3 regions of the Marinicauda sp. Alg238-R41 genome follow, and region 2 is predicted to be linked to each of the others. Evidence: predicted binding sites of a transcription regulator. Region 2 holds the regulator's gene; each other region holds the start of a gene.
The links. Region 2 encodes LexA, which represses DNA repair genes until DNA is damaged. Its sites were predicted from a motif close to ATGTTCCNCTTGTGTTCC; they were not measured.
Positions count from the first base shown of each region.

Region 1: PGP17_RS11010 (VOC family protein) is a predicted target of LexA. The motif match lies at 5,014-5,031, and genes of this name have one in related genera.
Region 3: uvrA (excinuclease ABC subunit UvrA) is a predicted target of LexA. The motif match lies at 3,617-3,634, and genes of this name have one in related genera.

Region 1 covers NZ_CAMZOJ010000002.1:509,452-519,654, forward strand. Annotated here, with positions in the region: gene PGP17_RS10985 (cytochrome P450) at 1-1,073, shown strand, start outside; gene PGP17_RS10990 (hypothetical protein) at 1,104-1,577, opposite strand; gene PGP17_RS10995 (hypothetical protein) at 1,959-3,398, shown strand; RNA gene ssrA (transfer-messenger RNA) at 3,552-3,912, opposite strand; gene PGP17_RS11005 (DUF2459 domain-containing protein) at 3,912-4,589, shown strand; gene PGP17_RS11010 (VOC family protein) at 4,628-4,999, opposite strand; gene PGP17_RS11015 (thymidylate synthase) at 5,257-6,093, shown strand; gene PGP17_RS11020 (dihydrofolate reductase) at 6,093-6,635, shown strand; gene hflK (FtsH protease activity modulator HflK) at 6,723-7,868, shown strand; gene hflC (protease modulator HflC) at 7,872-8,759, shown strand; gene PGP17_RS11035 (Do family serine endopeptidase) at 8,923-10,203, shown strand, end outside.
Region 2 covers NZ_CAMZOJ010000003.1:250,095-260,297, reverse strand. Annotated here, with positions in the region: gene tpiA (triose-phosphate isomerase) at 1-123, opposite strand, end outside; gene PGP17_RS13210 (peptidylprolyl isomerase) at 300-2,195, shown strand; gene trpE (anthranilate synthase component I) at 2,214-3,725, shown strand; gene PGP17_RS13200 (divergent polysaccharide deacetylase family protein) at 3,722-4,666, opposite strand; gene PGP17_RS13195 (anthranilate synthase component II) at 4,759-5,346, shown strand; gene trpD (anthranilate phosphoribosyltransferase) at 5,343-6,368, shown strand; gene trpC (indole-3-glycerol phosphate synthase TrpC) at 6,365-7,153, shown strand; gene lexA (transcriptional repressor LexA) at 7,250-7,924, shown strand; gene PGP17_RS13175 (ComEC/Rec2 family competence protein) at 7,957-10,104, opposite strand; gene gltX (glutamate--tRNA ligase) at 10,167-10,203, shown strand, end outside.
Region 3 covers NZ_CAMZOJ010000001.1:1,699,997-1,710,199, forward strand. Annotated here, with positions in the region: gene PGP17_RS08100 (type ISP restriction/modification enzyme) at 1-424, shown strand, start outside; gene uvrA (excinuclease ABC subunit UvrA) at 459-3,455, opposite strand; gene ssb (single-stranded DNA-binding protein) at 3,671-4,174, shown strand; gene PGP17_RS08115 (hypothetical protein) at 4,344-4,583, opposite strand; gene PGP17_RS08120 (RNA polymerase sigma factor) at 4,580-5,137, opposite strand; gene PGP17_RS08125 (hypothetical protein) at 5,143-5,520, opposite strand; gene PGP17_RS08130 (amidohydrolase family protein) at 5,691-7,175, shown strand; gene PGP17_RS08135 (penicillin-binding transpeptidase domain-containing protein) at 7,330-8,154, shown strand; gene PGP17_RS08140 (Kelch repeat-containing protein) at 8,162-9,217, opposite strand; gene PGP17_RS08145 (superoxide dismutase family protein) at 9,294-9,974, opposite strand.

The sequences.
Region 1 (10,203 bases), on a different contig from region 2:
AGAACTGGCATCGCCAGCGCAAAAGCCTCCAGCCCGCTTTCCTTCGACGCCGGATCGAAGGCTTCGCGCCGATCATGGCGGAGGTGGCGGAAACAACCGCCCTTCGTCTGTCCGCCGAGGATCAGCCGGTTGAAATTCAGGCCGTGCTCAACGACGCCACGTTCAGCGTGATCGAGCGGGTGCTGTTTTCCGATGCGCAGGAGTTCGACCGGGTACGCGTTCGCAGCGCGATCGAGGTGATCCTGGCCGAAACCGGCACGCTGCGTATGAGCGACCTGTTGCCGGCGCCCGAGTGGGTACCGCGTCTGATGTCGGCTCGCGCCCTGCGCGCGCGTCACGTCTTTCGCAAGGCCGCGATGGCGCAGATCCGCCGGCGTCGCGAGAGCGGCAATTCCGGGGATGACCTGCTTGGGCTCCTGCTGGAGTTGCGCGACCCGGAGACAGGCGATGGTCTCTCCGACCGCGATATTCGCGATACGGTGATGACCTTCATTGCTGCCGGCCACGAAACCACGGCCATCGCATTGACCTGGGCGCTCTACCTGGTCGCGAGCGACGCGCCGACCCAGAAGCGGCTACGCGCCGAGGCCGCCGAAGCGATGGCACATGGGCGGGCGCTCAGCGCTGCGGACCTGCCGCGTCTCACCTTCTCGCGTCAGGTGATCGAGGAGGCGATGCGGCTTTACCCGCCTGCGCCCATCCTGGGCCGGCGCGCCATTGCAGAGACCGAGATTTGCGGCCATCCGGTAAAGAAGGGCGATGTTGCGCTGCTCGCATTCTACGCTCTGCACAGACACGAAACGCTGTGGGACCAGCCCGATCATTTCGATCCGGACCGGTTCAGTCCGGAGCGGCGTCCGAAAGACCGCTATCAGTTCATGGCGTTCGGAGGCGGACCGCGCGCATGCATCGGCGCCAATTTCGCGTTGATGGAGGCGACGATTTTCCTCTCGACCCTGGTCGCGAAGCTTGGTTTCACACCGGTCGAGGGCCATGACGTCTATCCGGTGATGCAGGTTACGCTGCGGCCGCGCGGGGGGATGGCGCTGAACATTCAGACGCTCCGAAACTAGCCGGGAGGGGAGGCTTCCAATCTCGCGGGGTCAGAGATTGAGGGGGATTTCCATGCGTGTTGCTCGGCTGGCCGGCAGAGGGAAGCGATCTCTCGGCGTTTGCCGGTTGGCGAGGAATGTTTCGGCAGTCTGCAGGTTCGCTGTCAAAAGCGTGTCGTGCCACGCGGCCCGATTGGCGTGATTCAGCAAAACGCCGGCCGGATCGTTTGGCGAATGGACAAGGAACGCCAGCCGGCAACGGCGGCTTCCGTTAGCCATGGTAGAAAAGCGGGCGACAAGCTCTGTCGCCGGTCCGTTATACCGAGCAGCGCGCAGATCGATCAGAAAGGATCGTGTCTTGAACCGTTCGGCCGCCTTGTACATGTCCGCGACCAAAGCCGCGCTGGCTTCGGGACTCCGGTCGCCACAGACCGATATCCGAAGAAAATTCTGCGCCGGGTCGAATTCTATGAAGTGCAAGGGTTCCATGAAACGGATAATGATGAACGCATTCAGTGACGTCAAATAAAATCGTTAATGCGCCCGGCCGTTTTGCAGCGCTAAGGTCTTTGGTATTGAAAGGTAAGGCGATTATTTCTGTGAATTTGCGTGGATAGATGTGAAGAATCGTGGATCTCGGTGGTGGCAGCCGGGCACTAGTCTCGAGCGCTACGAGTGGGAAGGTGGTATTCCGAAATTGCACTTTTTGCTTGAAGTCTTCGCACATTCCTACGGCAGTTGAAGAGCTGATTGAATTCGCGTAGAGCGAGCGCGCTTGTCCGGGCATCAAACGTGCAGTCATCGTCGTGAAAAGCGGCCGCACTCAACATTGATAGACGTGTTTAGGGGGGCATGGCGATTACCGCGTTGGTCGAATTTGCAATCGCTATAATACGGGATTGAACGATGCGAAAAATTGAACGTATTGACCGACACTTCCTGATCGTCGCCAGCACCCTTGTCGGTCTTGTCCTTGCAGTTTGGCTTCGATTGCCGCTGCGCCCCGACATGATGATAAACGTGGACGAGCTAATACCGCTGGCCGTATCTCAATCGATGACGGTGCTTGGCAAGCTCGATCCGAACTGGGCCCATGCTGATCTACCGGAATATTTTCGTTACGATCAATACAATTTCTATTTATACAATATCATATCCCATATAAACATAAATATCGGAGGCTATTTTCACGTTGAGCCTATAACTAGTCTTCGAATTTCTAACGTTGTATTTCAAGTTATCGCGATTGCTCTCGTTTTTGATGGGGCTCGGAGATACGGCTTCTCGATTTTCGCGAACACGGTTCTCGTACTCTCCATGGTGGTCGCCCCGACATGGGTTCACGATGCATTGATGGCGCGCCCCGAGAGCCTTCTGTATCTTATGACAGGGCTCGCATTCTGGATATCGTCGCTCTCGCTCGGACTGTTGATTCGCGTTATTCTTGTTTCATTGGTTCTTGGCGCCGGAGCTGCCGTGAAGGTGACCTATCCGATCGTCGGCGTTGCCGGCGCACTAGGTATCGCCATGCTTGCCTGGCCAGGCTGGAAGAAGGCGGCGCTGGCTGGATTGGCTGCGCCGATTGCCGTAGTGGCGGGCTTCATCGCATCCGCGCCATACGCCATCGCAAATTTCGATATATTTTTTAATGGCTTGGTTGCCCTGTCCACGCAATATGGTTCGGCTCACCCGCCCCATTCACATCCTGACCCTTGGCCGTTAACCTATTTCTTCTGGATTTCGCGCTTCTTCCTTGAGTTGTACTGGCCGTGGCTCATTCTAGTTGTCGCAGGTCTTATACTTGGAAATAATCGTGAGCGAATTGCAATCGCATGTCTTGTGGCGCCATTCGCTCTACTTGTTCTGTATTTCTCAACAAAGACAGTTTTCTTCGAGCGCAATTTTGCGCACGCGATGCCTCTGCTGTTCATTGCAAGCGCGCTATCTTTTGGAACGGTATGCCGTCGCCTTCCCAGCCAACTCATCGGACTCGCTCTGGTCTTGATCGTTTCGCCTGGGCTCTTTTGGTCGATGCAAATCTCTCAGGCGGCCTACTATGAAAGCGCGACGCGCGGCGACTTCGTCCGGTCACACGGTCTTGAAGGCTTTCAGCTGCTTCCTACGAGCCATACGCTGGTATTGGCGCCTCCGCCAGCCTGCGGGGAAATAGCTGTCATGGAATTGGATAACGCCTATGCGCGCCGCTACGATTTGTTGCTTCGCGATCAAGGTTTCAGCCGTGTCGCCTTCTATAAGGGACCGTTCAACGATCTCGCATCGAGCACGCTGCAGTCTTATCTCGGCTACTCAATGGGGTTCTATGCGAAGCCGTGCGAAGGGACATAACCATGGGTCTTCGGCCTAAGGGGTGAGAGAAGACAATGGTGAGGAGGCAAACCGCTTGCGGAGGGCTGAGCGAGCGCTAACGGCATGCCACTCATGTCGACGAGCCCGGGCCAGCTCGCGCCACACGGGGACTAAGCGCTGCAATAGAGAGGAAGTGGGGGCTTCTGTTGCCAGGCGCCCCCGAACCCCGCCTGACCTTGCTAGAGGACAGGACTTAACAAGCGAGTTGCTCGCGCTGCGTTACGCAGCGAGGGCGAACTCTTCAGCAGTGTTGTCGTTGGCAACTACTGTAAACGGGCTGGTAACGAAGCCCATTCGGGCGAACGCTACGTCTTTAGCCATCCGTCGATCCTAATTCGGCCCCTCACACACCGCGCAACGCCGCGGAAGAGAAATTGGTGGAGCCGCCGGGATTCGCACCCGGGTCCGGTCTGGTTATTACACGCGCATTTATCGCCATAGTCTCCGAAGAGACACATGTAACATAAGCTCATTCGGCCGGAGTTTAAAGAGATGGTTCGCCACATCGCTGCAGCCGGGCTGGCGCTTCTGGCGGTATTGATCGGTCTTTGCGTGCTGGCGACCGCGCTGGGGGCAATGCTCGCCTCGCCTGGAGCCCGGCCTGCCTCGCCCGGCAATTGTGAACTGATCGGCGTACAGCGCGTCATGTTGCACACCGAGATCGTGCTGCCGGCAGACGCCTTTGATCCTGACTCGCCCGTACGCGCGCTCTTTCCCGAGGCCAACGGCTACGCCATCGGCTGGGGAGACCGGCGCGCCTATCCTGGAGCGCTGACAGTCGGCCAGGCGGTGACCGCGCTTGTCTGGCCCACGCCCTCCGTGCTGCACGTTCACGCGCTGGACCACCCGCCGCTGGAAGGGCGGCAAGGTGTGACGGTTGCGGTCTCGCGGCAGGGCCTGGAAGCGCTTGTCCGGGAGATCGAGGCGGCCTTCGTCCCGGGTGAGGCGGGTCGTCCGATTCATGCCGGACGCGGCAAGCGCGGCCCGCGAAGCGTGTTCGCGCAGGCGAGGCCCAGCTATCATCTCCTGCGTACCTGCAATGTGTGGACCGGCGCGAGACTGCGCGCCGCCGGCGCCCCCGTCGGGGCGCCGGCGGTGCATCTGCTCCCGTGGACGTTGACCGGCGAGCTCAATGTCCGAGCCCAGGCGGGCTGCCCCGGGCGTTCCTAGTCGACGGATCTGGAAGCGCTGCTGCGCAGAAGGCGCGCTTACCCCATCACGAAGGCGTTGAGCTTGTTGCCGTCCGGGTCGCGGAAATAGCCGGCATAAAAGCCGTCATCGCCACGCGGTCCGGGTGCGCCTTCGTCCTTTGCGCCCATCTCGATGGCTGCATTGTAGATCTCGTCAACATGCGCCTTGTCGCGCGCGGCAAGAGCGACCATCACGCCATTGCCGACCGTGGCGGGCTTTCCGTCATACGGCTTGGTCAGGCCGATGCCCGCTCCGCCGCCCGGCTTGCCCCAGGCGATGAAGGTGTCGAATTCCATCATCCGCCCCGTATCGAGCAGCCCGCAAAGCCGGTCGTAGAACTTGGCCGCGCGCTCCAGATCATTCGTACCAAGGGTCACATAACCAATCATCGAGAGTTCTCCTTATGTTCTGATTTTGTCACCATGTTCCCGCTTCGCCGAGCGCGCAAGTAAAATCTCGATGACATCGCCGGACCGTCCCCGCACGCTTGGCTGCTGCGAGGTCCGGCTCAATCGGGTGGTCTCGTCGCGTGTGATGGTGATGGTAGTCGTGGTAGTAGGAGTCGCGTTCGCACTTTCGGCGGGGACCTCGCCGGACCGAATCGGGCAGACTGACGCGCCCAGGACGCGCTTCACGGGAGGACATCATGGCCATCGCAGAGACGCATGCCGACACGGGCTCGCCGCTCGAGCACGCCTATCTCGACCTCCTGCGCGACATCCTGGCCAACGGCACGGATACGACCGATCGCACGGGCACAGGGACGCGGTCGGTCTTCGGCCGCCAGATCCGCGCCGACCTGTCTGACGGTTTCCCGCTGCTGACGACCAAGAAGGTCCACTTCAAGTCGGTCGCCGTGGAGTTGCTCTGGTTCGTGAAGGGCTTGACCAACGTGACGTGGCTGCAGGAACGCGGTGTCACGATATGGGACGAGTGGGCCGACGAGAACGGCGAACTCGGCCCGGTCTACGGAAAACAATGGCGCCGCTGGACGGGGCCGGATGGTCAGGAAATCGATCAGCTCGCCAATGTGCTCGATCAGATCCGCAGGACGCCGGACTCACGGCGCCTCATCGTTTCGGCGTGGAACCCGGCGGACGTCCCGTCGATGGCGCTTCCGCCCTGCCACTCCATGTTCCAGTTTTATGTGGCCGACGGGCGCCTGTCGCTGCAGCTCTATCAACGCAGCGCGGACATGTTCCTCGGCGTGCCGTTCAACATCGCCAGCTATGCTCTCCTGCTGGCCATGGTCGCGCAGGTGACCGGCTATGAGCCGGGCGAATTCGTTCACACGTTTGGCGATGCTCACATCTATTCAAATCACATGGATCAGGTGAACGAGCAGCTTTCGCGGCCGCCACGAGCGCTGCCGACCCTGTCGCTCAATCCGGCCATCACCGACCTCTTCGCCTTCGAATACGAGGACATCGCAATCCAGGACTATGACCCGCACCCCCGGATCGCTGCACCGGTGGCGGTGTGATGACCGACCCAGTCAAGCTCGTGCATGTGGTCGCGCGCGCACGTAACGGGGTGATAGGCCTAGACGGAGAGCTTCCGTGGCGCCTCAAATCGGATCTGAAACAGTTCAAGCAGGTTACGCTAGGCAAACCGGTCGTGATGGGCCGCAAGACCTGGGAGAGCCTGCCGCGCAAGCCGCTACCGGGCCGACCTAACCTAGTGGTCAGCCGCTCCCTGGCATCGGCAGAGGGCGCAGAGGTCTTCGACAATCCCTGGCATGCGCTGGAGGCCGCACGTGCCGCGGCGCTGCAGGCGGGCGTCGACGAGGTCTGTATCATTGGCGGAGCGCAGCTCTATTCTCTCACACTGGAACGCACCGACCGCTTGTACCTGACCGAGGTCGAGCTGGAGCCGAATGGCGGAACGGTCTATCCCGACCTTGATGGCTCGGAGTGGACGGAGGTGTACCGCGAACGGTTCGAGGCCGGGCCGGAGGATGATGCCCCGTTCACGCTCACCATCCTGGACCGGGTGCGGCAAACCGGTCGCGCACAGCCGGACTGACCGGTTTTACTTGAACCGGCGTGTCGCGCCGTCCACATACAACCGTGATGTGACTTTCACACTTCAAGGGACAATCGGGGAGAGTGCATGCCCTGGAATGACAATACCGGTGGCGGTAGCAACGGGCCCTGGGGCTCGGGCGGCCGCAAGAATGACAATAACCCGTGGGGCCGCGGGCCAGGCGGAAATCGCGGACGCGGTCCTGCCGGCGAACCGGATCTCGAGGATCTGATCCGTCAGCTGCAGGACAGGCTCAAGGGGCTGTTCGGCGGCGGCAAGGGCGGTAAAGGCGGCAAGGGCGGCGGTCTCGTCGGTCTGATCGTGATCGGCGTGGCGCTGCTCGCCGTGATCGTCGCGTCGGTCTACCAGATCGGACCGGGTGAAGCAGGGGTCGTCACACGCTTCGGCGACTACTCGCGCACGACCGGGTCCGGTTTGCGCTTCAAGCTGCCCTATCCGATCGAGACGGTCGAAATCGTCGATGTGGAACAGATTCGTACGGTCACGATTGGTGAAACGCCAGCCGAGGGGCTGATGGTCACGCGCGACGAGAATATCGTCGATCTGTCTTTCACGGTTCAGTGGCAAGTTGATCCGGCCAATGTCCAGGCCTTTGTCTTCAACGTGCGGGACCCCGCCAGCATGGTTCAGACCGTGGCCGAAAGCGCGATGCGCGAAGTCGTCGGCACCTCCGATCTGCAACCGATCATCGGTGCGGGCCGGGGCGAAGTCGCCGATCGCGCAGACCAGATCATGCAGGAAACGTTCGATCTCTATGCGTCGGGTATCCGCATCGTCGGCTTGCAGCTTCAGGAAGCTGCCCCGCCGGGCGACGTGATCGCGGCCTTCCAGGACGTGATCTCGGCCGAACAGGACGCAGAGCGCAATGCGCTGGAAGCCACGGCCTATGCCAACCAGATCGTGCCTGAAGCGCGCGGTACGGCAGTGGGGCTGCTGGAAGAGGCGCGAGGCTACCGCGATCAGGTGATTGCGGTCTCTCAAGGCCAGGCCGACCGGTTCGATGCGATCTACGAAGAGTACCGTCAGGCGCCCGATGTCACACGCCGAAGGATGTTTCTGGAAACGATGGAGCGTGTGCTCGGACGTTCCGAACTCATCATTCTCGATCAGCAGGGAGAAGGCAACGGGGCGGTCCCCTACCTGCCGCTTGACCAGCTGGGTCGAAACCGCGGGGCTCGGACCACCGCCCAGGGTTCAGGACAGGGAGGCTAAGCCATGCGTATTGTTGGAATCGGATTTCTGATCCTGATCGTCGCCGCATTGATCGGCGTGTTTACCGCCACTTACACAGTGAGCGAAACCCAATCGGCCCTCGTGCTTCGCTTCGGCGATCCGGTGCGCACGATCAACGCTCAAGGTGAGGACGAGGCGGGGCTCCACTTCAAGCTCCCTTGGGAGGAAGTCACGCGGTTTGATCGCCGCAACGTCGAATTCGACATGCGGCCTCAGCAGCTCCAGGCCGGAGACCAGGAAAGGCTCGAGGTCGATGCCTTCCTTCGCTACCGGATCGTGGATCCGCGGCGGTTTTACGAATCGGTGCGGACAGAGGCTGTTGCCCGGGGACGTCTGAGCTCGATCATGGAGGACGCCCTGCGCGCCGTTGTCGGTTCGATCCCGTCCCAGGACGTCATTTCCGGCCAGCGCGCGGCCCTTATGGACCGGGTGGAGAGCATGGTCAGCGCGTCTGTCCAGCGTGCCAATCTGGGCATTGAGGTCATCGATGTGCGGATTCTGCGCGCAGACCTGCCCGATGAGGTCGAAGAGCGGGTGTTCCAGCGCATGCGCTCCGAGCGTCAGCAGGAAGCCGCCCGGATTCGGGCCGAAGGCGAGGAGCGGGCCCGGGAGATCCGCGCCGGTGCGGACCGCGAAAGCACCGTCATCCTGGCCAATGCCCGCGCGGAAGCGGATCGCATTCGCGGTGAAGGCGACGCTCAGCGCAACCGAATCTACGCTCAATCCTATGGCCAGGACCAGGAATTCTTCGCCTTCTACCGGTCCATGGAGGCCTATGAGAACGCGCTGCGTGACGGGACTCCCATCATCCTTCCGCCGGATTCGGAGTTCTTCCGTTACTTCCGCAATGAAAGCGGAACGTCGAACTAGTAATCGATGTCAAAGCAGTAAAACGGCCCGCGTTCTGATCGGCGCGGGCCGTTTCATATCGGGAATTGAGTTCGTGCCGTCGCTGGCTGCCGTCTTGCGGCCAGCGGGGGGGACGGATACACCCGGATCGTGATTGCCTGCCGCTCTAGCGAAGGAGACGCCGATGCGCGCCCTGTTCGCCGCTCTTGTTCTTTGTGCCGTCTCGGCGGCCGCCCATGCGCAGCCGCGCGAGGGCTTCGCCGATCTCGCCGAGGCGTTGTCACCGTCCGTGGTCAACATTTCGGCCGTGCAGCGCATGACCGAGAACGATGCGATGCCGACCTTCCCTCCCGGATCGCCGCTGGAGCGCTTCAACGACCTGCTGGGCGACGGACCGCGAATCGCGAACTCGCTCGGGTCTGGTTTCGTCATTCGTGCAGAAGGCGTGGTCGTCACGAACAACCATGTGATCGAAGATGCGGACGAGGTGGAGGTGACCTTCCCTGACGGACGCACCTATCCGACTGATATCGTCGGCCGGGACCCGGCCACCGACCTCGCAGTCCTGCGCATTCAGTCGCAGGATCGTTTCCAGCCCGTTCCCTGGGGCGATAGCGACGCGGCGCGTGTCGGCGACTGGGTGGTCGCGATCGGTAACCCGTTCGGCTTCGGGGGCTCGCTGACAGCCGGTGTGATCTCGGCGCGCGGGCGTGAGATTGGCGGGCGGTACGACGACTATCTGCAGACCGACGTGGCGATCAACCAGGGCAATTCCGGCGGTCCGCTGTTCAATATGGACGGCCAGGTTGTCGGCGTGAACACCGCGATTTTCACCCCCACCGGCGCGAGCGTGGGGATCAGCTTTTCCATTCCCTCCAACATCGCGACCGTCGTGGTCGACCAGTTGCTCGAGTATGGCGAAACGCGCCGCGGGTGGATCGGTGTGAACGTGCAACCGGTGACACCGGACATGGCGCGGGCGATGAACCTAGCCAGTCCGCGCGGTGCCATCGTGAGCCGTGTGGAGCAGGGCGGACCGGCCGATGAAGGCGGGCTCCGCCGCGGCGACGTGATCCTGGCTTTCAACGGCGAGCCGGTTCCCGACGATCGCCGGCTTCCGCGCATCGTTGCAGAGACGGCGGTCGGTACGCGAGCGGCTGTCGATATTCTGCGCCGCGGTGAGGCGATGACACTGACCGTCGAGATTGCGCGTCTGGAAGAAGAGATCGCCGCAACCGGAACGCCGCAGGGCGGCACGCCGGATGAGGCCGAGAGCGAGCCGAGCTTCTTCGGCCTGGCGGTTACGCCGCTGACCGACCCCCTGCGCCGGCGCTACAATGTCCACCCGGACGCGGAAGGCCTGCTGATCACGCAGGTGGACCCGAACAGCGATGCGGCTGGAAAAGTGCGCGAGGGCGATGTCATCGAGGAGATCGCCTGGACCCCGGTCAGCGATGTCGTCGAG
Region 2 (10,203 bases):
TGGACAGACCAGTACGTCGCAGGGCGCGTTGGGATTGGCGGCGCGGTGGAAGGCCTCGACCCAGCTCAGGTCGGCGGTCAGGCCGTGCATCTTCCAGTTTCCTGCGATTAGCGTGCGCCGCACCGTCTGCTCCTCACCATTGCGATTGAAGGCGTCAGCGATAGCAGCGTGGCCGCGAACGGGCAACGCATGCCCTGAACCGGCAGCGCCCGCTTGCTGGCCAACCGCGAGGCGGCTAGGTTCGCGCGCAATTGCAACCGTATTCCGGGGGAGGCGCTGCCCCAGCGCCCTGATTCTTCATGCTTGCCGCCATTCGTTCGCTCACCCGCTCGCCTTTCGCCGTCCTGATCATCATCGTGCCGCTGCTGGCCGCGTTCGCCCTGTTCGGGGTGACTGACGTCTTCCGTGTCTCGCCCACATCGGCGGCCACCGTGGGCGGCGAAACGATCAGCGCCCGGGAGCTGAGCACCGCCTATCAACGTGAGCTGCGCAACATCCAGACCCAGAACCCGGGCGTGACCCGAGAGCAGGCAGAACAGGCGGGTCTGCCCGACCGTGTTCTCGGCCGCCTCATCGATCAGGCCGCGATTGAAGCCAAGGCGGACGACTTGCGTCTCGGCGTGTCCGACGAAGAAGTGCGCGCCGGCATTCAGACGATCGAGGCGTTCAGCAATCCGTTTACCGGCCGCTTCGACCGTCAAGCCTATCGCCAGGCCCTCTCGAACGCGAACTACAGCGAGACCGAGTTTGAAGACAGCGTTCGCGGGGACCTGATGCGGACGCAGCTGGTGCTGCCCCTGCTGACCGGGCTGGCCGTTCCCGACACGATGGCAACGGCGCGCCTGGCCTATGAGGGCGAGCGTCGGTCGGTCGACGCCCTCTTCCTCTCGCCTGCCCTGGCCGGCGACCTGCCTGCACCGACCGATGAAGAACTTCAGACCCTGATCGACGAAACGCCGCAGGCTTTCCAGCGTCCCGAGCTCCGCCGGATCACGCTGGCGCGCGTTTCGCCGGAACTGATGATGCGCGACATCGAGGTCGCCCAAGACGATCTGCGCAATCTCTACGAAATCCGGCTGGAGAATGGCGAGCTTGCCGATCCCTCCACACGCTCGCTGCGCCAGTGGAATGCGCCCGACGAGGCCACGGCGCAAAGCGCGGCCGCGGCGCTCAATGCCGGGACCGATCCGGCCGAGGTCGCCGCCGAATTCGGTCTGGGCGAGCCGGTGGAACTCACCGAAGTTCAGGCCTACGAAATTCCCCAGAGCGCCGTGGCCGATGCAGCTTTCGAGGCCGGCGCGAACGAGGCGGTCGCGGTGGAGGCCCGGCTCGGCTGGCGCGTTGTGCTGATCGATGCGGCGAACGATCCCCAGGTGCCCGGTTTCGAACAGGCCCGCGCCGGTCTGCGTGCCGAGCTGGCGCTCGATCAGGCCGAGCAGCTGGTTCTGGACAAGATTTTCGAACTCGATGAAGCCCGCGCCGGCGGCATGGCGCTCGACCAGGCCGGGGCGCAGGCCGGCATTCCGGTGGAGTATTTCGACTTCGTGTCGCAGTCGGGCGTGACGGCCGATGGCGTCCGGGTCAGGAGCCTTGCCGATAACGAGGAAATTCTGACCGCCGCGTTCGAGTTTCCCGCAGGGTTCGAGACCGATCCCACCGAGTATGGCGAGAACGGGTATTTCGTGCTGCGCGTCGATGCGGTCGAACCCGCGCGCGTCCCCGATCTGGCCGAGGTCCGCGAGCGCGCGGAGACGCTGTGGCGCTTCCGCACGGTTGACGAGCGGCTGCAGGAACGCGCTGACGAGGCGATGACGCGGCTTGAAGCGGGCGAGGACCTGAACGCGATTGCCGACTCCTTTGGCGAGGGCGCGCGAGTGGAAACCGCGACACTGCGCCGGTCCGAAACGGCCGGGCCGTTCAATCAGGACCTGGTTCGCCGCGCCTTCGCGGCCGGCGAGAACGAGGTGTTCGAGGCGCGTGCGGGCGATCAGCGGACCCGGGCCGTGGCCCGCGTGAGCGAGATCATGCCCCCGGCCAGCCTGGACCCCACGGACGAGACACGCACCGACATCGCCGCCGGTCTTGAAAGCGATCTGTCCCAGCTGATCCGGACCCACCTGCTGACAACGTATGAGATCGAACGCAACCCCACCCTGATCGATCAGGCTCTGGGCCGCTCGAACGCCAACCCGTAACGCGCGGAACCACGCCTCATGTCCGCATTCACGCCTGACCTGGCCACGGCGCGCAGCCTTCTCGCCCAGGGCAAGCCGGTCCTGCTGACCGCGCGCCGCGTGGACGATCTGGAGACGCCGGTCTCCGCCTACCTCAAGCTGGCGGGTGCCGGCGCCGGTACGAACAGCTTCCTGCTGGAAAGCGTCGAGGGCGGCGCCTATCGCGGCCGCTACTCGGCCATCGGGATCGATCCGGACCTGATCTGGCGCTGCCGGGACGGCAAGGCCGAGCTGGCCCGGGCCCCCGCGCCCGGTCAGCAGCCCTACGAGTTCGTCGCTCAGGACGTCCCCGTGCTGGACTCGCTCAAGGCGCTCATCGACGAGTCCCGCCTGGACATGCCGAGCGGGCTGGCCCCGCTCTCGGCCGGGCTGTTCGGCTATCTCGGCTACGACATGGTGCGCCATGTCGAAACCCTGCCCGGTCACGCCGATCCCGATCCGCTGCAGACGCCCGAAGCCACGCTGATGCGGCCGCGCGTCATGGTCGTGTTCGATGCGCTCGCGCAGGAAATCATGGCCGCCGCGCCGATCCGGCCGCGCGACGGTGTGTCGCCGGAGGAGTCCATCGAGGCGGCGACCCGGCGCATCGAGGCGGTGTTCGACCGTCTGGACTCCCCTTCGCCCGGCCACCGCCAGGGCGAACGCCGCGACGAAGAGCCGAGCGCACAGTCGAACACCTCTGACGCCGCGTTTCACGAGCGCGTCCAGCGTGCGCGCGACTACATCCGCGCCGGGGATATCTTCCAGGTCGTTCCCAGCCAGCGCTTCTCGGCGCCATACACCCTGCCGCCCTTTGCGCTCTACCGGTCGCTGCGCCGGACCAACCCCTCCCCGTTTCTCTACTACTTCGATCTGGGTAATTTCCAGATCGTGGGGTCCAGCCCGGAAATCCTGGTCCGGCTGCGCGACGGGATCGTCACGATGCGCCCGATCGCCGGGACGCGTCCGCGCGGTTCGACGCCGGAGAGCGATGCGCGCTACGAGCGCGACCTGCTCGCCGACCCCAAGGAGCGGGCCGAACATCTGATGCTGTTGGATCTCGGGAGAAATGACGTGGGCCGCGTCTGCCTTCCTGGTTCGGTAACGGTTACCGACAGGGAGATAATCGAGAGATACAGTCAGGTCATGCACCTGGTTTCCAATGTCGAAGGCCGTTTGGCCGACGGCGAGGATGCGGTTTCAGCCCTCTTTGCCGGCTTCCCCGCAGGTACGGTTTCTGGCGCCCCCAAGGTCCGGGCGATGGAAATCATTGATGAACTGGAGCCCCACCGCCGCGGCATTTATGCCGGCGCAGTGGGGTATTTCGGCGCGGGCGGCGGTCTCGACACCTGCATTGCCCTGCGGACGGCCATCGTGAAGAACGGCCAGATGCATGTGCAGGCAGGCGGCGGCGTCGTGCTGGATTCCGATCCCGAACTCGAGCGTCAGGAATCGGTCAACAAGGCCCGTGCCCTGTTCCGGGCCGCTGCGGAAGCCTGGCGCTTCGCCTAGCTTTCCCGAGCGGCGAGATCTCGGATGGTCACCAGTTGAACACCTTCACGGGCGGCGCGGGCGCCCAGCCCTTCCAGCGCAGCAAGGGTCACGCTGTGCGGATGGCCGATGGCAATCGCCGATCCGGTCTCGCGCGCACGGGAAAGCGCGTCCGAAAGCGCTGAATCGATTGCTTCTTCGTCGATCTCATGGTCGAGAAAGACATCGCGGCGATAGGCCCTCAGCCCGGCTTGCGCAGCCCGGTCGCCGGCCACGCTTTCACTGCTGGTGAGCGAGTCCACAAAAACCAGACCCTGCCCCGAAAGCGGCGCGAAGAGCGCATCCATGGCCGCAGCGTCCGAGGTCAGCCGGCTGCCCATATGGTTATTGAATCCGGTTGCGCCCGGCACGCGGGCCAGCGCCCAGCGGACCCGTTCGCCGATCTGCTCGGCTGTCAGATGGCGCGCCAGCGCATGCGGCCCAGGATCGTCCAGACCAACCGGCTCCATGGGCAGATGAAGGAAAACATCCTTTCCCGCCGCCCGAGCCGCCAATGCCAGCTCCGGGGTCGCGTCTGCATAGGGCAGGAAGGCGAGTGTCAGTGGGATATCAAGCGCCAGCAGGCGTTCGGTCGCCATGCGGTCGAGCCCCACATCGTCGATGATGATGGCGAGTGTCGGAGTCTGAAGGAACGCATCCCCGGCATCCTGAACTGTCGTCACAGTTCCATCGAAACTCGAAGTATATTCGGTAGGTATCGGTACTATTTCGTGATTAGCAATTCGCGCGACTGAGCTTGTCGCCGTTTGCGCATCACCAGACACAGCAAGGCCGCCCAGGCTGTCTTCTAGCCGCATGACCGCGCCCTCCGCGCCGGCCTGGAAGGCCAGGCCGGAACAGATCAGGAGGCCCGCGGCGATTGCCGCGCCCAGATGTGGCGCAAAGGCAGCGGTCTGAGTCATGAACGCTGCATAGCGTGAGTCGGCCAGCTTGGCGCGGGGCGGCGCCTCGCCTAACTTCGCCCCTCGTTCACTGGAAGGGTCGGCCACGTCTCATGCTCCTGCTCATCGACAATTACGACAGCTTCACCTTCAACCTGGTCCATTATTTCCAGCAGTTGGGAAGCCAGGTGCGGGTGGTTCGTAATGACGCGATCAGCGTTAACGAGGCCTTTGCCATGTCGCCGTCCGCGGTGGTGATCTCGCCGGGTCCCTGCGATCCTGACCGCGCCGGGATCTGCCTCGATCTGATCCGCAACGCCTCGGAAACACTTCCAATATTCGGTGTGTGCCTCGGCCATCAGGCGATCGGGCAGGTCTTTGGCGGCAAGGTCGTCCAGGCGCGTGAAATCATGCACGGCAAGACCAGCGAAATCGAGCACGAGGGTGCCGGCGTGTTCCATGAACTGCCTCGTCCGCTCCTGGGCACGCGCTACCACTCTCTCGCAGTCGAGCTGTCAGCCGACAGTCCGCTCAAGGTGACCGCGCGTACGGCCGACGGCGAGATCATGGGGCTGTCTCACCCGACGCGGCCGATCCACGGGGTTCAATTCCATCCCGAGAGCATCGCCTCGCAGAGCGGTCACCAGATTCTGGCCAATTTCCTGACGCTTGCCGGGCTGCCGGCTGCCATTCCGGCATGAGCCGGCTGTCTCCCGCCATACAGGCCCTGGCCGCCGGCCGCGCGCCGGACCGGTCTGCCCTGGAGGCAGCCTTCAATGCTCTGATGGACGGTGAGGCCGATCCGGTCGAGATAGGCGGTTTGCTGATCGGGCTTGCTGCCGTCGGAGAGACACCCGAAGCCCTGATCGTCGGCGCCGAGGCTATGCGGTCACGCATGACGCCGGTGCACGCGCCTGAAGACGCCATCGACACCTGCGGAACGGGCGGCGATGCGCGCGGCACCTGGAATATCTCGACTGCGGCCGCCCTTGTCGCAGCCGGCGCTGGCGCCACCGTCGCCAAGCACGGCAACAAGGCGGCATCCTCCAAATCCGGCTCGGCGGAGGTCCTCGAAGCTATCGGCGTGAATATCTTCGCCTCGGTGCCATCGGTGGAGAAGGCCCTGCGCGAGGCCCGTGTCGGTTTCCTCTTCGCGCAGGCCCATCACGGTGCCGTGCGCCATGTCGGACCGGCCCGCAAGACACTTGCAGTACGTACGATTTTCAATCTGCTGGGTCCGTTGTCCAATCCGGCCGGCGCGAGGCGTCAACTTCTCGGGGTTTTCGATGAACGCTGGCTGGAGCCCATGGCCGAAGCTCTACGCGGACTCGGCGCCGAGCGTGCCTGGATCGTGCACGGCAGTGACGGGCTCGACGAATTGACCACAACAGGTGAGAGCCTTGTGGCCGAACTCACGCCGACAGGGCAGATACGCCGGTTCACAGTGACCCCTGAGGATGCCGGTCTGAGACGGGCCTCGCTCGATGAGCTCAAAGGCGGCGATCCTCAGCACAATGCCCAGGCGCTGCGCCGTCTGCTCGATGGCGAGACCGGGGCCTATCGCGATATCGTGCTGCTGAACGCGGCGGCTGCGCTGATCCTCGCCGGAAAAGCAGAGAACCTGGCCGAGGGAGCTGCGCTCGCTGCGCGCTCGATCGATGAGGGCCAAGCGAGAGGCGCTCTGCAGACGCTAAGTGATGTGACTCACGAGGAAACCCGATGAGCGATGTGCTGACCCGAATTGAAGCGTACAAGCGCGAGGATGTCCGCAACCGCGAGACTGACCGGCCGTTTGAGGCCGTCTGCGTCGCTGCAGAGCTGGCGCCGCCGGTTCGCGGCTTCGCCTCGGCGCTTGAATTGGCCTCTCGCAATGGCCGCCCGTCGCTGATTGCCGAGGTCAAGAAAGCAAGCCCATCCAAGGGTTTGATCCGCGAGGACTTCGATCCGCCCGCACTTGCCAGAGCCTATCAGGCCGGCGGTGCGACCTGTCTCTCTGTGCTGACGGATACGCCCAGCTTCCAGGGCGAGGATGCCTACCTCCAGGCCGCGCGAGACGCTGTCTCCCTGCCGGTCCTGCGCAAGGACTTCATGTACACGCGCTGGCAGATTGCCGAATCGCGCGCACTCGGCGCCGATTGCATTCTCGTCATCCTGTCCGCGGTCGACGATGACACGGCGCGCACCCTTATGGATGAGGCCGCCAGATGGGGCATGGACGCGCTTGTCGAGGTTCACGACCGCGCGGAAATGGAACGCGCCAATCAGCTCGGCGCCACTCTGGTGGGCGTGAACAACCGCAATCTGCGCACCTTCGAGACGCGTCTGGAGACATTCGAATCGCTCGCGCCGCACGCGCCGACGCAGGCCCTCTTGGTGGCCGAGAGCGGCATCTTCACGCCGGACGATGTCTCGCGGGTCGCCTCGGCCGGGGCGCGGGCGCTTCTGGTCGGTGAAAGCCTTATGCGGCAGGACGACGTCACCCAAGCGACTCGCCAGCTCCTCGGCTAGCCCTCCGCGTCCGCCACGCGGCTTGACGCCTGCATGGAACAGGCATAGAACATTCGGCATAACTTCCGCTTTTGTTCCAGCCGCAGGGGGACGTCCATGCTCACCAAGAAGCAGCACGAGCTTTTGGTTTTCATCCATAAGCGTTTGAGCCGCGATGGTGTCTCGCCCTCGTTCGACGAAATGAAGGAAGCCCTTAATCTGGCTTCGAAATCCGGCGTTCACCGCCTGGTGAGCGCGCTGGAGGAGCGCGGCTTCATTCGTCGGCTCCCCCACCGTGCGCGCGCCCTCGAAGTTCTCAAAATGCCGGAAATGACCGGGTCCCGTCCCGACACTGCACCCGGCAACGTCGTTCAGGCCGATTTCGGACGATCGGACCGCGGCAGTCAGACCTCGGAAGTCCCCGTTCTGGGACGTATTGCGGCTGGTGTGCCGATCGAAGCGATTCAACACGAAACCGATCGCCTCCCCGTCCCTCCCGACATGCTTTCGGGAGGCGAGCACTTCGCGCTTGAGGTCAGCGGCGATTCGATGATCGACGCCGGCATTCTCGACGGCGATGTCGTGGTGATCCGGCGGTGCGATACCGCCGGCAGCGGCGAGATCGTCGTGGCGCTAGTGGACGATCAGGAAGCAACGCTCAAACGCCTTCGCAAGAAGGGCAATTCCATTGCGCTTGAGGCGGCGAACCCGGCTTATGAAACGCGTATTTTCGGTCCGGACCGCGTTCGCGTGCAGGGCCGGCTCGTCGGCTTGATCCGTCGTTATCACTAGAGCCTTGAATGCCAGGCGCTCGGGCCGGGAGGCTAGCCGTCCGGCCGCGGCGTCCAGGGACGTAAGCCCCGCGCCGTATTCGCACCCTGAAAGCGGATGACCTGACCGTCACGGATCCAGAATTCGGTCGAGCCCAGGCGCGAGCGTTCGCGGCTGTCGAAAACGAACGCCGCGCAACGCCGCGTCAGCCACGGTGAGACGGTCACATCGATCACGATGATATCGGCGCGCGCGCAATCGTCTTCCAGCGCCTGTGCACTGTTCGGAAAGGCCAGGACCAGCCCATCCACGGTCTGGCCCGTGCAGCCAAGAGCGTCACAGCGCAAATCCGCTCCCGCCGGCGCGGTATTGGTTTCGCCGACACGCTGAAGAAACACGCGCGCATCGAACCGCCCTCGCCGCCGGTCATTGGTCTGCCATTGCCTGTCCTCGCCCTCGGCGTCGGGGTTTTCCGGCGCGTAGCGCGCGATTGCCGCGCCGCTTTCCGTGATCAGCATGTCGGGTGCCGTTGCACTGCTCCAGACCGAGAATCCGGCCGCGATCAGCACAGCACCCGCAGGACGAACCGCGCCACGGCCTATGGTCAGCAGCGCGAACCCGAGACCGTAGAGCGCCACCGTCAAGCCAGGCGCCGCGCTGACCGCGATAGCGGCCCCCTCGCGCGTCGCAGCGGCGTTGGCCACCCACATCACGACGCGGAGTCCGGCGTCCATCAGTGCAAGCGGCCCGGCTTCCAGTCCGACCGGCATCAGCAAGAGCGACGCCACGCCCCAGGGCATCACCCAGAAGGTGAAGACCGGCATCGCGGCCAGATTGGCCAGGAAGCCGTATGCCGCCAGGCGTTGGAAGTGGAAGGCCGCGAAGGCGCCGGTCGCCATGCCGGCGACCAGGGATGTGGCGGCAAGTCCCGCAAATCCGTTCCAGGCGCGCGCTACCCAGCCGGGTGGCTGCATCGGCGCCCGGCGCAGCCGCGTCCACAAATCGAAGACCGCGATCAAGGCCGCCACCGCAGCGAAACTCATCTGGAAACCCGGTTCGATCACGCTTTCCGGTGCCATCACCAAGATAATGAGCGCCGCGAGGGAAAGGGACCGGAAGGAAAAGGCGCGCCGGTCGAGCATGACGCCGAACAGAACCACGGCGGTCATGATGAAGGCCCGCTGTGTGGAAACCGATGCGCCCGAAACGACGAGGTAGGCGAGCGCGGCTGTGAGCGCGATCAGCGCCGCGGGTTTGCGTGGATCGTAGGCTCTGGCAAACGGCACGATGGCTGCGAAAGCGAACCGCGCGGCAAAATAGATCCCGCCGGCCACCAACGCCATGTGCAGTCCCGAAATGGCGAGGATATGTCCAAGGCCTGACACCCGTAGGGCATCTGCCTGGGCCTGGGAGACGCCGGACCTGTCTCCGGTGAGGAGCGCTGCCGCCAGGCCGCCTGTGTCCTCGCCGCCCATATCACGGATGCGCTCGGCGAGGCGCCAGCGCCATCGCACGAAATCGCGCACAGCCCGGTCGCTCGTCTCGCCCGACAGGATCGCTTCAGGTGGAGCAATCGCAAACCCTGTAAGGCCGATCGCGTCGAACCAGGCGGCACGAGCCGGATCGTAACCGCCCGGGGCGGCCGGGCCTCCCGGTGGAGCCAGCACGGCATTGACGCGGACCAAGTCACCGGGTTCCAGCTCCCCCAGCCGGGTCCGGATGCGAACCCGGTGGGGCGGCGTCTCGCTGCCCTCCATGTCGGTGACGCGAAGAATGAGCCGCTCGCGTGTGCCCGATCGCTCGACGCGCTCAATCCATCCCTCCAGAACGTGCGCGCGTTCCCGGCCGTGGTCCGCGCCGGACGCAAAGCTCTGCGCGTGCCATTGAGCCAGCGCGAACCCGGTGAGCGTCAATGCCAGAAGAATGAGTGCAACCAGACCGCGCGGGTGGCGGTGCATGCGTGCGGCCAACACCGTGATCAGGATCGCGATCACAACCGCCAGCCCCGGTGTCTGGGGCGGTGGCTCGCTTCGAAGCGCGAAATAGGCTGCCGCGCCGGCGCCGATGGCCACCGGCGCCCACAGGATGAGACGGCGTGGATCGGGTGCATCAAAGGCGGTTTTTGCCCAACCGAGCAGAGCGCGCCGCGTGCGACACCGCATGGGCGTCACGGCCCGGTCCACCACCTGAAGAAGGGTCATTGCGCGCCCTGCCCGCAAAAGAGTTCACTGGAAGACTATCTCTTTTTGAGGCCGGCGTGCTAATGATCGCGCCCACCTCGCAGCGCAGCAAGATTTCGC
Region 3 (10,203 bases), on a different contig from region 2:
CGATTTCCCGCGCATCCCTTGGCCGCAGAGCCCGGATGTGTTCTGGTCAGTTGCCGAGAAGGGTGGGCAGCTGCGCCGCCTGCACCTGATGGAACCGGCCGCGCTCGGCGAGACGCCCTACCCGTTCGAGGGCGAGGGCGACGGCACGGTGGACAAGCCGAAATTCGAGGAGCTGGGAGACGGGACCGGCTGGGTCTTCATCAACGAGACGCAGAGCTTCAGGAACGTGCCGCGCATCGCGTGGGAGTTCCATATCGGCGGCTACCAGCCCGCACGGAAATGGCTGAAGGACCGCAAGGGCCGCGCCCTCTCTTTCGCCGATCTTCAGCATTACCAGCGCATCATCAAGATTCTCGCCGAAACCGGCCGGATCATGAAAGAGATGGAGGGGATGATCCCGATCCCGTCTGGCGACGCCGGATGAGAGCCAGGCTAACGGCTGCTCACGAACGCCAACCCTACCCCGCCTTGAGCTTCTTCTGGCGGTTGCGGTCGCGTTCGAGGAGGGGTTTCAGGTAACGGCCCGTCCAGCTCTCCTCGACGCCGGCGACATGTTCGGGCGTGCCGGCCGCGACGATATAGCCGCCGCCATCGCCGCCTTCGGGACCGAGATCGATCAGCCAGTCGGCGGTCTTGATGACATCGAGATTGTGCTCGATCACCACGACGGAATTTCCCTGTTCGACCAGCTCGTGCAGGACTTCGAGCAGCTTCTTCACATCCTCGAAATGCAGGCCGGTCGTGGGCTCGTCCAGGATGTAGAGCGTGCGTCCGGTGGCGCGCTTGGACAGCTCCTTGGACAGCTTGACCCGCTGGGCCTCGCCGCCGGAGAGCTGGGTGGCCGGCTGGCCGACCTTCAGATACCCGAGGCCGACGCGCTGGAGCGTGACCATCTTGTCGCGCACGGATGGCACGGCCTTGAAGAAATCGGCGGCCTCATCGACCGTCATGTCGAGCACGCCGGCGATGGACTTGCCCTTGAACTCGATCTCCAGGGTTTCGCGGTTGAAGCGCTTGCCGTGACAGACATCGCACTCGACATAGACGTCGGGCAGGAAGTGCATCTCGATCTTCACCACGCCATCGCCCTGGCAGGCCTCGCAGCGTCCGCCCTTCACGTTGAAGGAGAAGCGGCCCGGCTTGTAGCCGCGCGTCTTGGCCTCTGGCAGGGAGGCGAACCATTCGCGGATGGGGGTGAAGGCGCCGGTATAGGTGGCCGGGTTGGACCGCGGCGTGCGCCCGATCGGGCTCTGGTCGATGTCGATGATCTTGTCGAGATGATCGAGCCCTTCGACCGTATCGTGGGTGGCGGGCACGGCGCTGGCCTTGTTCAGACGGCGGGCCGCGGCCTTGTAGAGCGTCTCGATCGTCAGGGTCGACTTGCCGCCGCCGGAGACGCCCGTGACGCAGCAGAAAATACCCAGCGGATACTGCGCGTCGATGGTCTTCAGATTGTTGCCGGATGCGCCCTTCACGGTGAGCAGGCGCTTCTTGTCGATCTTGCGGCGCCGTTCGGGCACCTCGATCATCCGCGCGCCGGAGAGGTATTGGCCCGTCAGGCTTTTCGGGTTGGCGCGGATTTCCTCCGGCGTGCCCTGGGCGACAATCTCGCCGCCATGAACGCCGGCGGCGGGCCCCAGGTCGACGACATAGTCGGCCGTATCGATCGCTTCCTCGTCGTGTTCCACGACGATCACGGTATTGCCGAGATCGCGCAGTCCGCGCAGGGACTCCAGAAGCCGGCTGTTATCGCGCTGGTGCAGGCCGATGGAGGGTTCGTCGAGCACGTAGAGCACGCCGGTCAGCCCCGAACCGATCTGGCTGGCCAGGCGGATGCGCTGGCTTTCCCCGCCCGACAGCGTGCCGGAGGCCCGGCTGAGGGTGAGATAGTCCAGACCCACATCGACCAGGAAACGCAGGCGCTCGCGGATTTCCTTCAGGATGCGGCGCGCAATCTCCTGTTCCTTGTCGCTGAGCTTGCCCTCGACATCTTCAAACCAGGTGTTGGCATTGCGGATGGACAGTTCGGTCGCTTCGGAGATGTCGCAGCCGCCAACCTTCACCGCGAGGGCTTCAGGTTTCAGGCGCTTGCCGCCGCAGGTCTCGCAGGGCTGGGACGACTGGAAGCGGGCCAGATCCTCGCGCACCCAGGCGCTGTCGGTTTCGCGCCAGCGGCGCTGCAGGTTCGGGATGACACCCTCAAACGCCTTGGTGGTCTTGAACTGGCGCAGCCCGTCTTCGTAGGTGAAGGTGATTTTGTCCTTCGTGCCGAACAGCACAATCTTGCGGAAAGCCTCCGGCAGATCGCGCCACGGGGTGAACATCGAGGCGTCGAAATGATCGGCGAGCGCGTCCAGCGTCTGCTGGTAGAGCTTGGACGTGGCCCGGTTCCAGGGCGCGATGGCGCCATCGTAAAGCGATTTCTCGCGGTCGGGGACGACCATCTCCTCGTCGAATTTCAGGTTCTGACCGAGACCGTCGCAGGCCGGGCAGGCCCCGAAAGGGTTGTTGAAGGAGAAGAGGCGCGGTTCGATCTCTTCGATCGTGAAGCCGGACACCGGGCAGGCGAACTTCTCGGAAAAGATCATCCGCTCGCCGGTCTGCCAGCTTTGTGCTCCCCCGCTTGCGGGGGAGCTGTCAACGGAGCTGACTGAGGGGGTTTTGGCGCCATCGCCCCCTCCGCCGGCTTCGCCGGCACCTCCCCCGCGAGCAGGGGAGGACATCGCCGGCGCAGCAAACTCGGCTGCGGCGAGGCCGTCGGCCAGACGCAGCGCGGTTTCGAGCGAGTCCGCGAGGCGCTGTTCGAGCCCTTCCTTGATGACGATACGGTCCACCACGACGTCGATATCGTGCTTGTATTTCTTGTCGAGCTCGGGCGCGTCTTCCAGCGCATAGAACTCGCCATTGACCTTGACCCGCTGGAAGCCCTGCTTGAGCAGTTCGGCGAATTCCTTGCGGTATTCGCCCTTGCGCCCGCGCACGATGGGCGCGAGCAAATAGAGCTTTGCGCCTTCCTCGAGGGCCATCAGCCGGTCGACCATCTGGGACACGGTCTGGGCCGAGATCGGTTCGCCGGTGGCCGGCGAGTAGGGCGTGCCGACGCGGGCCCAGAGCAGGCGCATATAGTCGTAGATCTCGGTCACCGTGCCGACGGTGGAGCGCGGATTCTTCGAGGTCGTCTTCTGCTCGATGGAGATGGCCGGGGAGAGACCCTCGATGGAGTCCATGTCCGGCTTGCTCATCAGCTCCAGGAACTGGCGCGCATAGGCCGACAGGCTCTCGACATAACGTCTCTGCCCCTCGGCATAGATCGTATCGAAGGCGAGCGAGGACTTGCCCGAACCGGACAGGCCGGTAAACACGATCAGCCTGTCGCGGGGCAGATCGACGGACACGTCCTTGAGATTATGCTCGCGGGCGCCGCGAACGGAGATGTGCTTATGCGGATCGGACATCGGGCCTACAGGTCTCTCTTCGCGCGAAGTGACTTACTTAGGAAAGCGACACCTCTCTATCCACCTTGCATGTGTTTTGGTTCCGGCCGCCTCAGCGGAGGCGATGGACTCAGGGCCAAGAGTAAGGTGAACTCGGCAGGAATCGCCGCGCCTTGACGCGCGGAACATTATGTGAACAAATTTCAACAAGAACGCAAGCTCGACGGGATGGTAGAATGGCTGGAAGCGTAAACAAGGTAATCATTGTCGGGAATCTGGGCGCCGATCCGGAGATCCGGCGCCTCAATTCCGGCGATCCGGTGGTCAATATGCGTATCGCCACGTCGGAGCAGTGGCGAGACAAGCAGTCCGGCGAGCGGCGCGAGAAGACCGAATGGCACAATGTGGTGATCTTCAACGAGAACCTGGCCAAGGTCGCGGAGAATTATCTGAAAAAGGGCTCCAAGGTTTACGTGGAAGGCCAGCTCCAGACGCGTAAATGGACCGATCAGAGCGGCCAGGACCGCTATACGACCGAGGTCGTGCTGCAGAAATTCCGCGGCGAGCTCCAGATGCTGGATGGCCGTAGCGAAGGTGGCGGTGGCGGCCGCTCGGGCGGCTATGCGGCCGACGACCAGTCCGGCGGCAGCGGCGGCTATTCCGGCGGCGGCGGACAGCGCCAGGACCGCCCGCGCGAGGATTTCTCCTCCGACACGCTGGACGACGACATTCCGTTCTAGGGGCCGTTCCTGGGCACGCCCCCTGTAACGGTGCCGATCAGAAGCCTCCGCACGTGCGGGGGCTTCTTTTTTGCTGGGCGACCGATCCGGGAGGCTGACTGCGCCGCCGACCCCGATATGGCCCTGAGGCCGCCCTGGCTTCGCCCCTCTTGCGCGCCCTAGCGTCCGGTCACTCTGCCTCGCTCCATGAAAGCATCAGCGCCGCCAACAGCGCATAGAGTGCCAGCAGGCCGAAGCCCGGCGGGTCCGCGGCGAAACCGTCGCCGGCGAGCGGCAGTCCGATGGCGAAGGCGACGAACCAGGCTGCGAGTATGGCGCTGGTGACGATCCGCCGCCCATGCCGGGCCAGCCGCAGGCGCAGCCGGAGGGTGAGGGCGCGGCGCTTCGCCCGGGGCGGAAGGATGGTCATCTTTTCTCCTCCGTGTCCGGTCCCAGTGTCGAGGAAAGGCGCGACTTCGCGCGTTTGATCTGGGATTTCAGCGTGCCGACCGGTACGCGCAGCAATTTTGCCGCCTCGGCGTGGGTCAGCCCGGCGATGTCACACAATACCACGCCGCGCCGCTCGTCCGAACTCAGCCCCTCCAGCGCTCTGCGCATATCGATCGGCCAGTCCGGATCGGCGGCGGCCGGCGGCGGGACTTCGCCGCGCGCGCGGTCGAGAATGCGCAGATGCGCCCTGTGGCGGCGCGCATGCATGAGGAATTCCCGGTAGCCCACGGCGCAGAGCCAGGTCCGGAAGGTCGAGTGGCCGTCAAACCGGCCGATCCGCATGAAGGCCTTGATCAGAGCGGTCTGCGCGATGTCCTCGGCATCGTGACGATGCCGGGTCACCGAGGTCAGGAAATCGACCAGTGCGCCCTGGTGCCGGCGCACGAGCTCCTCGAAGGCGCCGGTATCGCCGGCGGCCTGGCAGAGCTGGACCAGCTTGGTGTCGCCGATCTGATGGAGCGGGTGCGCGGCCACGAGGCTTAGCTGTCGTCCATGTCCGGCAGCAGGACATGAAATGCAAGATGGGCGAGGCCGAGCAGCAGCGGCAGGCCGGTGACGAACAGCGCGAACAGCATGGCGCGCTGGTTTTCCATCAGCAGCGCCACGCCAATGCCGGGCGGCACCAGGGCGAGCAGCAGCAAGGCGCGCCGCAGATCGCGCTTCGGTCGCCGCGTGCCGGCGGCGATTGCCGCCAGCGCTTTCTGGTCGACCGGCTCGCAGCGTTCCACCATCAGCCGTACGACCCTCAACGCGGCCCGGCGTTTCAGCCAGGCGAAGAATTGCGCGCTGATCGGGATGGCGGCGACCAGGGCGGTCACCAGGATGGGGATGGACTTGGCCAGGATGTCGTCTTCCATGGCGGTGCTCCTTGAAGACCGGTTCCAGGGTTAGATGCAGGCAGGGTGGCGGCGGGATGAATCCTGCATCCAGATTTTTCATGTCATCCCGATTCCGTTCTGCCGGCATCTAAGCGGCGAAGAAGCATGGGGCCGATCCCGGCCGGTGCGGCGAAGAAAGGAATTTCCAGATGAAGATGTTGAGCCTGTCGGCGCTCGCCCTCATGGCGCTTGCTGCGCACAGCCCGGCCGCGGCCCAGGACGCGGTCCGGATCGAGGGCGTCACGGTGATCGACCCCGCCACCCGCGCGGTGATGACGGGACAGAGTGTGACCGTCGACGACGGGCTCATCGCCGCCATCGAGCCGAGCGCGGAGGCGGATGCGGCCTTCGACGGACGACGCATTGACGGGCAGGGGCGCTATCTCATCCCCGGTCTGATGGACATGCACGTCCACACCAATGTGTCCTTTGTCGCGGAAACGAGTTTCGCGCTGTTTCTCGCCCACGGGGTGACCGGCGTACGCGACATGGCCGGCGATTGCTGGGAGCCGCAGAGCGGGCCCTTCCTGTGCCGCGAGGACCTGTTGCGCTACGACGCGCAAATCCGTGCCGGCGAGATCCCGGGCCCGGATCTGCTCCGGCTCTCCAGCGCTTTCGTGCAGAGCAACCCGACCGGGCATCTGCCACCGGATCATGATCCGCTCTATACGCCTGCCACGGCCGAGGAGGGGCGGGCGCTGGTCGACTATCTGCACGCGCGCGGCGTCGATCTGATCAAGCTCTATCACGCGATTTCTTCCGCCGCCCTTGACGGCGTGATGCAGCGCGCGGGCGAGCTGGACCTGGAAGTCTCAGGCCATATTCCCTTTGTCGTTTCGGCCGGGGAGGCTTCGCGTCTCGGCATGCGCACGATCGAGCACGCCACCGATATCGTGACCGATTGCAGCGGGTTCGGCGAAACCTATCGCGCGCGGATCCGTGCCGTGCTCGCCGGCGAAGCGGAAGCCGAATGGCCGGACGATGCCGAGCGGCTGTCGCAGACCGTCGCGACTTTCGATCCGGACCGCTGCCAGGAACTGATGGCGGAGCTGGCGGAAAACGGCACCTATTTCGTGCCGACGCACGGGACGCGGGAGATGGATATGCGCGCCGGCGAGCCCGGGTATCGCGCCCATCCCGCCCGGATTTACCTGCTGGAACCGCATCTGCAGGAATGGGAGCGGGATCTGGACCGCACCGCCGGCGCGCCGGAGGAGGTCCGCAGCCATTATGGCGACTTCTACCGGCTGGGACTTCAGGTCACTGCGATCGCGCACGCAGCCGGAGTGCCGGTCATGCTCGGCACCGACGCCAACGACACGATGATTGTGCCGGGCATCAGCGTACACGAGGAGCTGGCGCGGCTGGTCGAGGCCGGGCTGAGCCCGATGGACGCGCTGCGGGCGGCGACGCACACACCGGCGCGCTATCTCGGACGGGAGGACCAGCTCGGCACGATCCGGGTCGGCGCTGAGGCCGATCTGCTTCTCCTGGCCGACGATCCGCTAGTCGAGATCGGCCATACGCGTGGCATCGAGGCGGTGATCAGCAATGGCCGGGTCTACGACCGGGCGGCGCTTGACGGGCTTCTGGCCGATGTGGAACGCCGGGTCGGCAGTCGCGGACAGGAATAGGGGCCGGTATGGGCCGGGCGGCGCGGGGCGTGACGCCTCGGCCCCCGGCTCGCCGATCCGCCGACCCGATAAAGCCCTGAGGCCGCCTTGGCTTCGCCCCTATTGCTGGCAAGCGTGCGCCCCTCATGCAGGTTTCAGGCAACAGGAGAATGGAATGGCGAGATGGTTGGCCGCGGCGATTGCGGCATTGGCTTTGACGGGCGCGATCACGGTGACGGCGGAGGGCAAGGTCCGGGCAGAGGGATTGCCCCCGGCGCCGGATGCGTTGAACGGCGTGCTGGAGCAATTCGATGTCGATGGCGCGGTGCTCGTGCGGCGCCTCTCGGACGGTGCGGAGTGGAGCGGAGGCGGAGCCCGCATCGATGAGCGCTTCGTGCCGGCCTCGACTTTCAAGATTCCCAACTCGCTGATCATTCTTGAGACCGGCATCGTGACCGATATCGAAGCCGACATCGTGGCCTGGGATGGGATCGAGCGCAGGCCCGGCTGGGATCAGGACCAGTCGTTGCGAACCGCTTTTCGTCGGTCTGCGGTCTGGGCCTATCAGGGCTGGACGCGGGAGATCGGCCACGCTGAGGAGCAGCGTCTTGTCTCGCTCTTCGGCTATGGCGACGAGTATATCGGTTCGCCGGACGAGGTGGATGTGTTCTGGCTGAGAGGGCCGCTGACCATCACGGTGCGCGAACAGGCCGGGTTTCTATCGCGGCTGCATGCGCGCACTCTGCCGGTTGAGGCAACGCACATGGAAACGGTGATCGGCCTTATGGAGGACGATCGCGGGGAAGGCTGGATCCTGCGCGGCAAGACCGGCTGGGCCAATCCGCAGGGTGGCGATCTTGGCTGGTATGTCGGGTGGCTCGAAGCGGGCGAGGAGACCTACGTCTTTGCCGTCAATTTCGACATGACCAATCCTGACGTGCAAAGCCCGCAGCGTCAGGAAATCGCCCGGGCCGCGCTGGAGGCTGTCGGCGCCTTCTAGCGTCTGCTTACGGCCTGAAAACCTCGACCGCCGCGCTGGTTTCGGTTCCGCCAGCCTGCGCGGCGCCGCCAATCGTGTAGATCGCGCCATCGAGCGCGACGGCGCCGAGGCCGTGGCGCGGCGTGGGCATGCGGGTCGCCTCGCGCCAGCGGTCTTCGCGCGTGTCATAGGCCCAGACCTGGTCATAGACCCCGCCTCCCTCACCAAACCATTCTCCACCGAAGGTGAAGATCGTCCCGTTCACCTGCGCGGCGGCGAGCCCGCCGGCCCCGCGCGGACCGGCTGCCGGGACGGGCAGGGGCGCCAGCGCCGACCATCGCCCGGCCCCCAGATCGAAGGCCTCGTGTACCGGCGTATTGCCACCGCTGACCGTGCGCCCGCCAATCACGTGAAGCACGCCGTTCACCAGGACGCTGGCGGCCGAATTGCGCGCGGTCGGCGCAGGCGTGGCCGGCTGCCAGTCTTCATGTCCGGCGCGCAGGACGATGTGAGCGTTCACATCCGCGTGGTCGGTCCAGCGCTGGTTCGCACCGGACTGGGGACGCCGGCCGGTGACCAGATGAATGCTGTCGCCCGATACGGCGCTGACCGTCTCGGCGAGCGGTTGGGCCATCGGCTCTTCCTCCTGCCAGCGGTCTCCGGCAGGGTCGTAGGACAGAATTTCGCGCCGCATCGACCAGAGGTCGCCGCCGTCTGACGTGAACCCGCCGATCGCCATCAATCGCCCGTTGAAGCCGATGAGCTGGGGGTGATGGATCGGCACCGGGAATGAGGCGTGCTCGCGCCATTCCGTATCGCCGGGCGCCCAGGAGAGGAACCGGTCGGATATGTTGATGGCGTCGGGACCGAGATCGGGCGTGAGACCGCCCAGCACGTAGATCCGACCGTCCAGAAGACCCGGATAGATTTCCTGGACCCGCAATGGCAGTCCGGGCGCCTCGCTCCATCCGGCGGGCGTGGTCTGGGCGCCGGCCCTGGTGCCTGGCAGGGTGCCGGGCAAAGCGGCCGAGGCGGCCAGGGCGGCGGTCGAAACGGCAAAGCCGCGGCGGGTGAGAAGGGGCATGATCGATCTCCGGCCTGACAACAAAAAAGGCCCGGCCATGATGGGCCGGGCCTTCTTCAAAAATCCAGTGCGCGAGTTATTGAGCCGCGCCGATTTCAGCACACAGGATGCGGGCACCCGCACCGCCAATGGGCTGGGATTCGTAGTCGTCGGGGGATTCGTGAATGACGACCGCGGAGCCGTCCGCGTCGAGGAGGGACGGCGCATCGGTCTGACCGCTCAGGCTGACCCGTGTCGTGTAGGCCTGGGCGCGCAGCGTGCCATCGTCACCGACCCAGATATTGGGCAGGTCCGCATTGTCCGGCCCGTCGGCGTTCAGGAGGCCGTGTTGGTTGCCGCTCGGATTGATGTGGCTGCCCGAGGACGTGAAGTCGTCGGCCGAGCAATCGGCAGTTTCGTGCAGGTGCGCGCCGTGCCAGCTGCCGCGAGCGTCCTCGCCGATGCCATCGGCTTCGATCTGGACCACAACGCCTTCCGGACCCTGGTGGAAGGTGACCATGCCGACTTCATTGCGGTCGCGGTCGATCAGCGTGGCGGTCGTCCGGTCCATCGAGACACCCATCCCGTCCTGGCCCGGGTCGGGCGCCGCCATCGTGTCGTCCTGAGCGACGTCGGCATCACGGGTCAGGGCTTCAGCTTCGCCCGACATGTCCTGGTTATCGCTCTGGGCGCTGGCATCGACGCTCTGGCCTTCGCCGCACGCCATGATGGCAAGGGCGCTGGTCGCAAGCAGGGCGGTGAGGGTAGTGCGGGACATGGTAGGCTCCTTGGAGTAAATGCAGGTCATATGTCTGCCCAACGCGGCAACCTGCGCGGAAGTTTCGTGACCTGGCCCGAAATGCTGACAGCAGGGCGCGTTTGCCGCAAGGCCTGCCTCTTGGTAGACCCTTTCCTTCAAGTTCCTGTCGTGATTCCGCGACGGGGCGAGACTGCTTCGCGTCCGCGCCCGTTTCGCGTGCTCACGTACCCTGACACTGACGATCAAG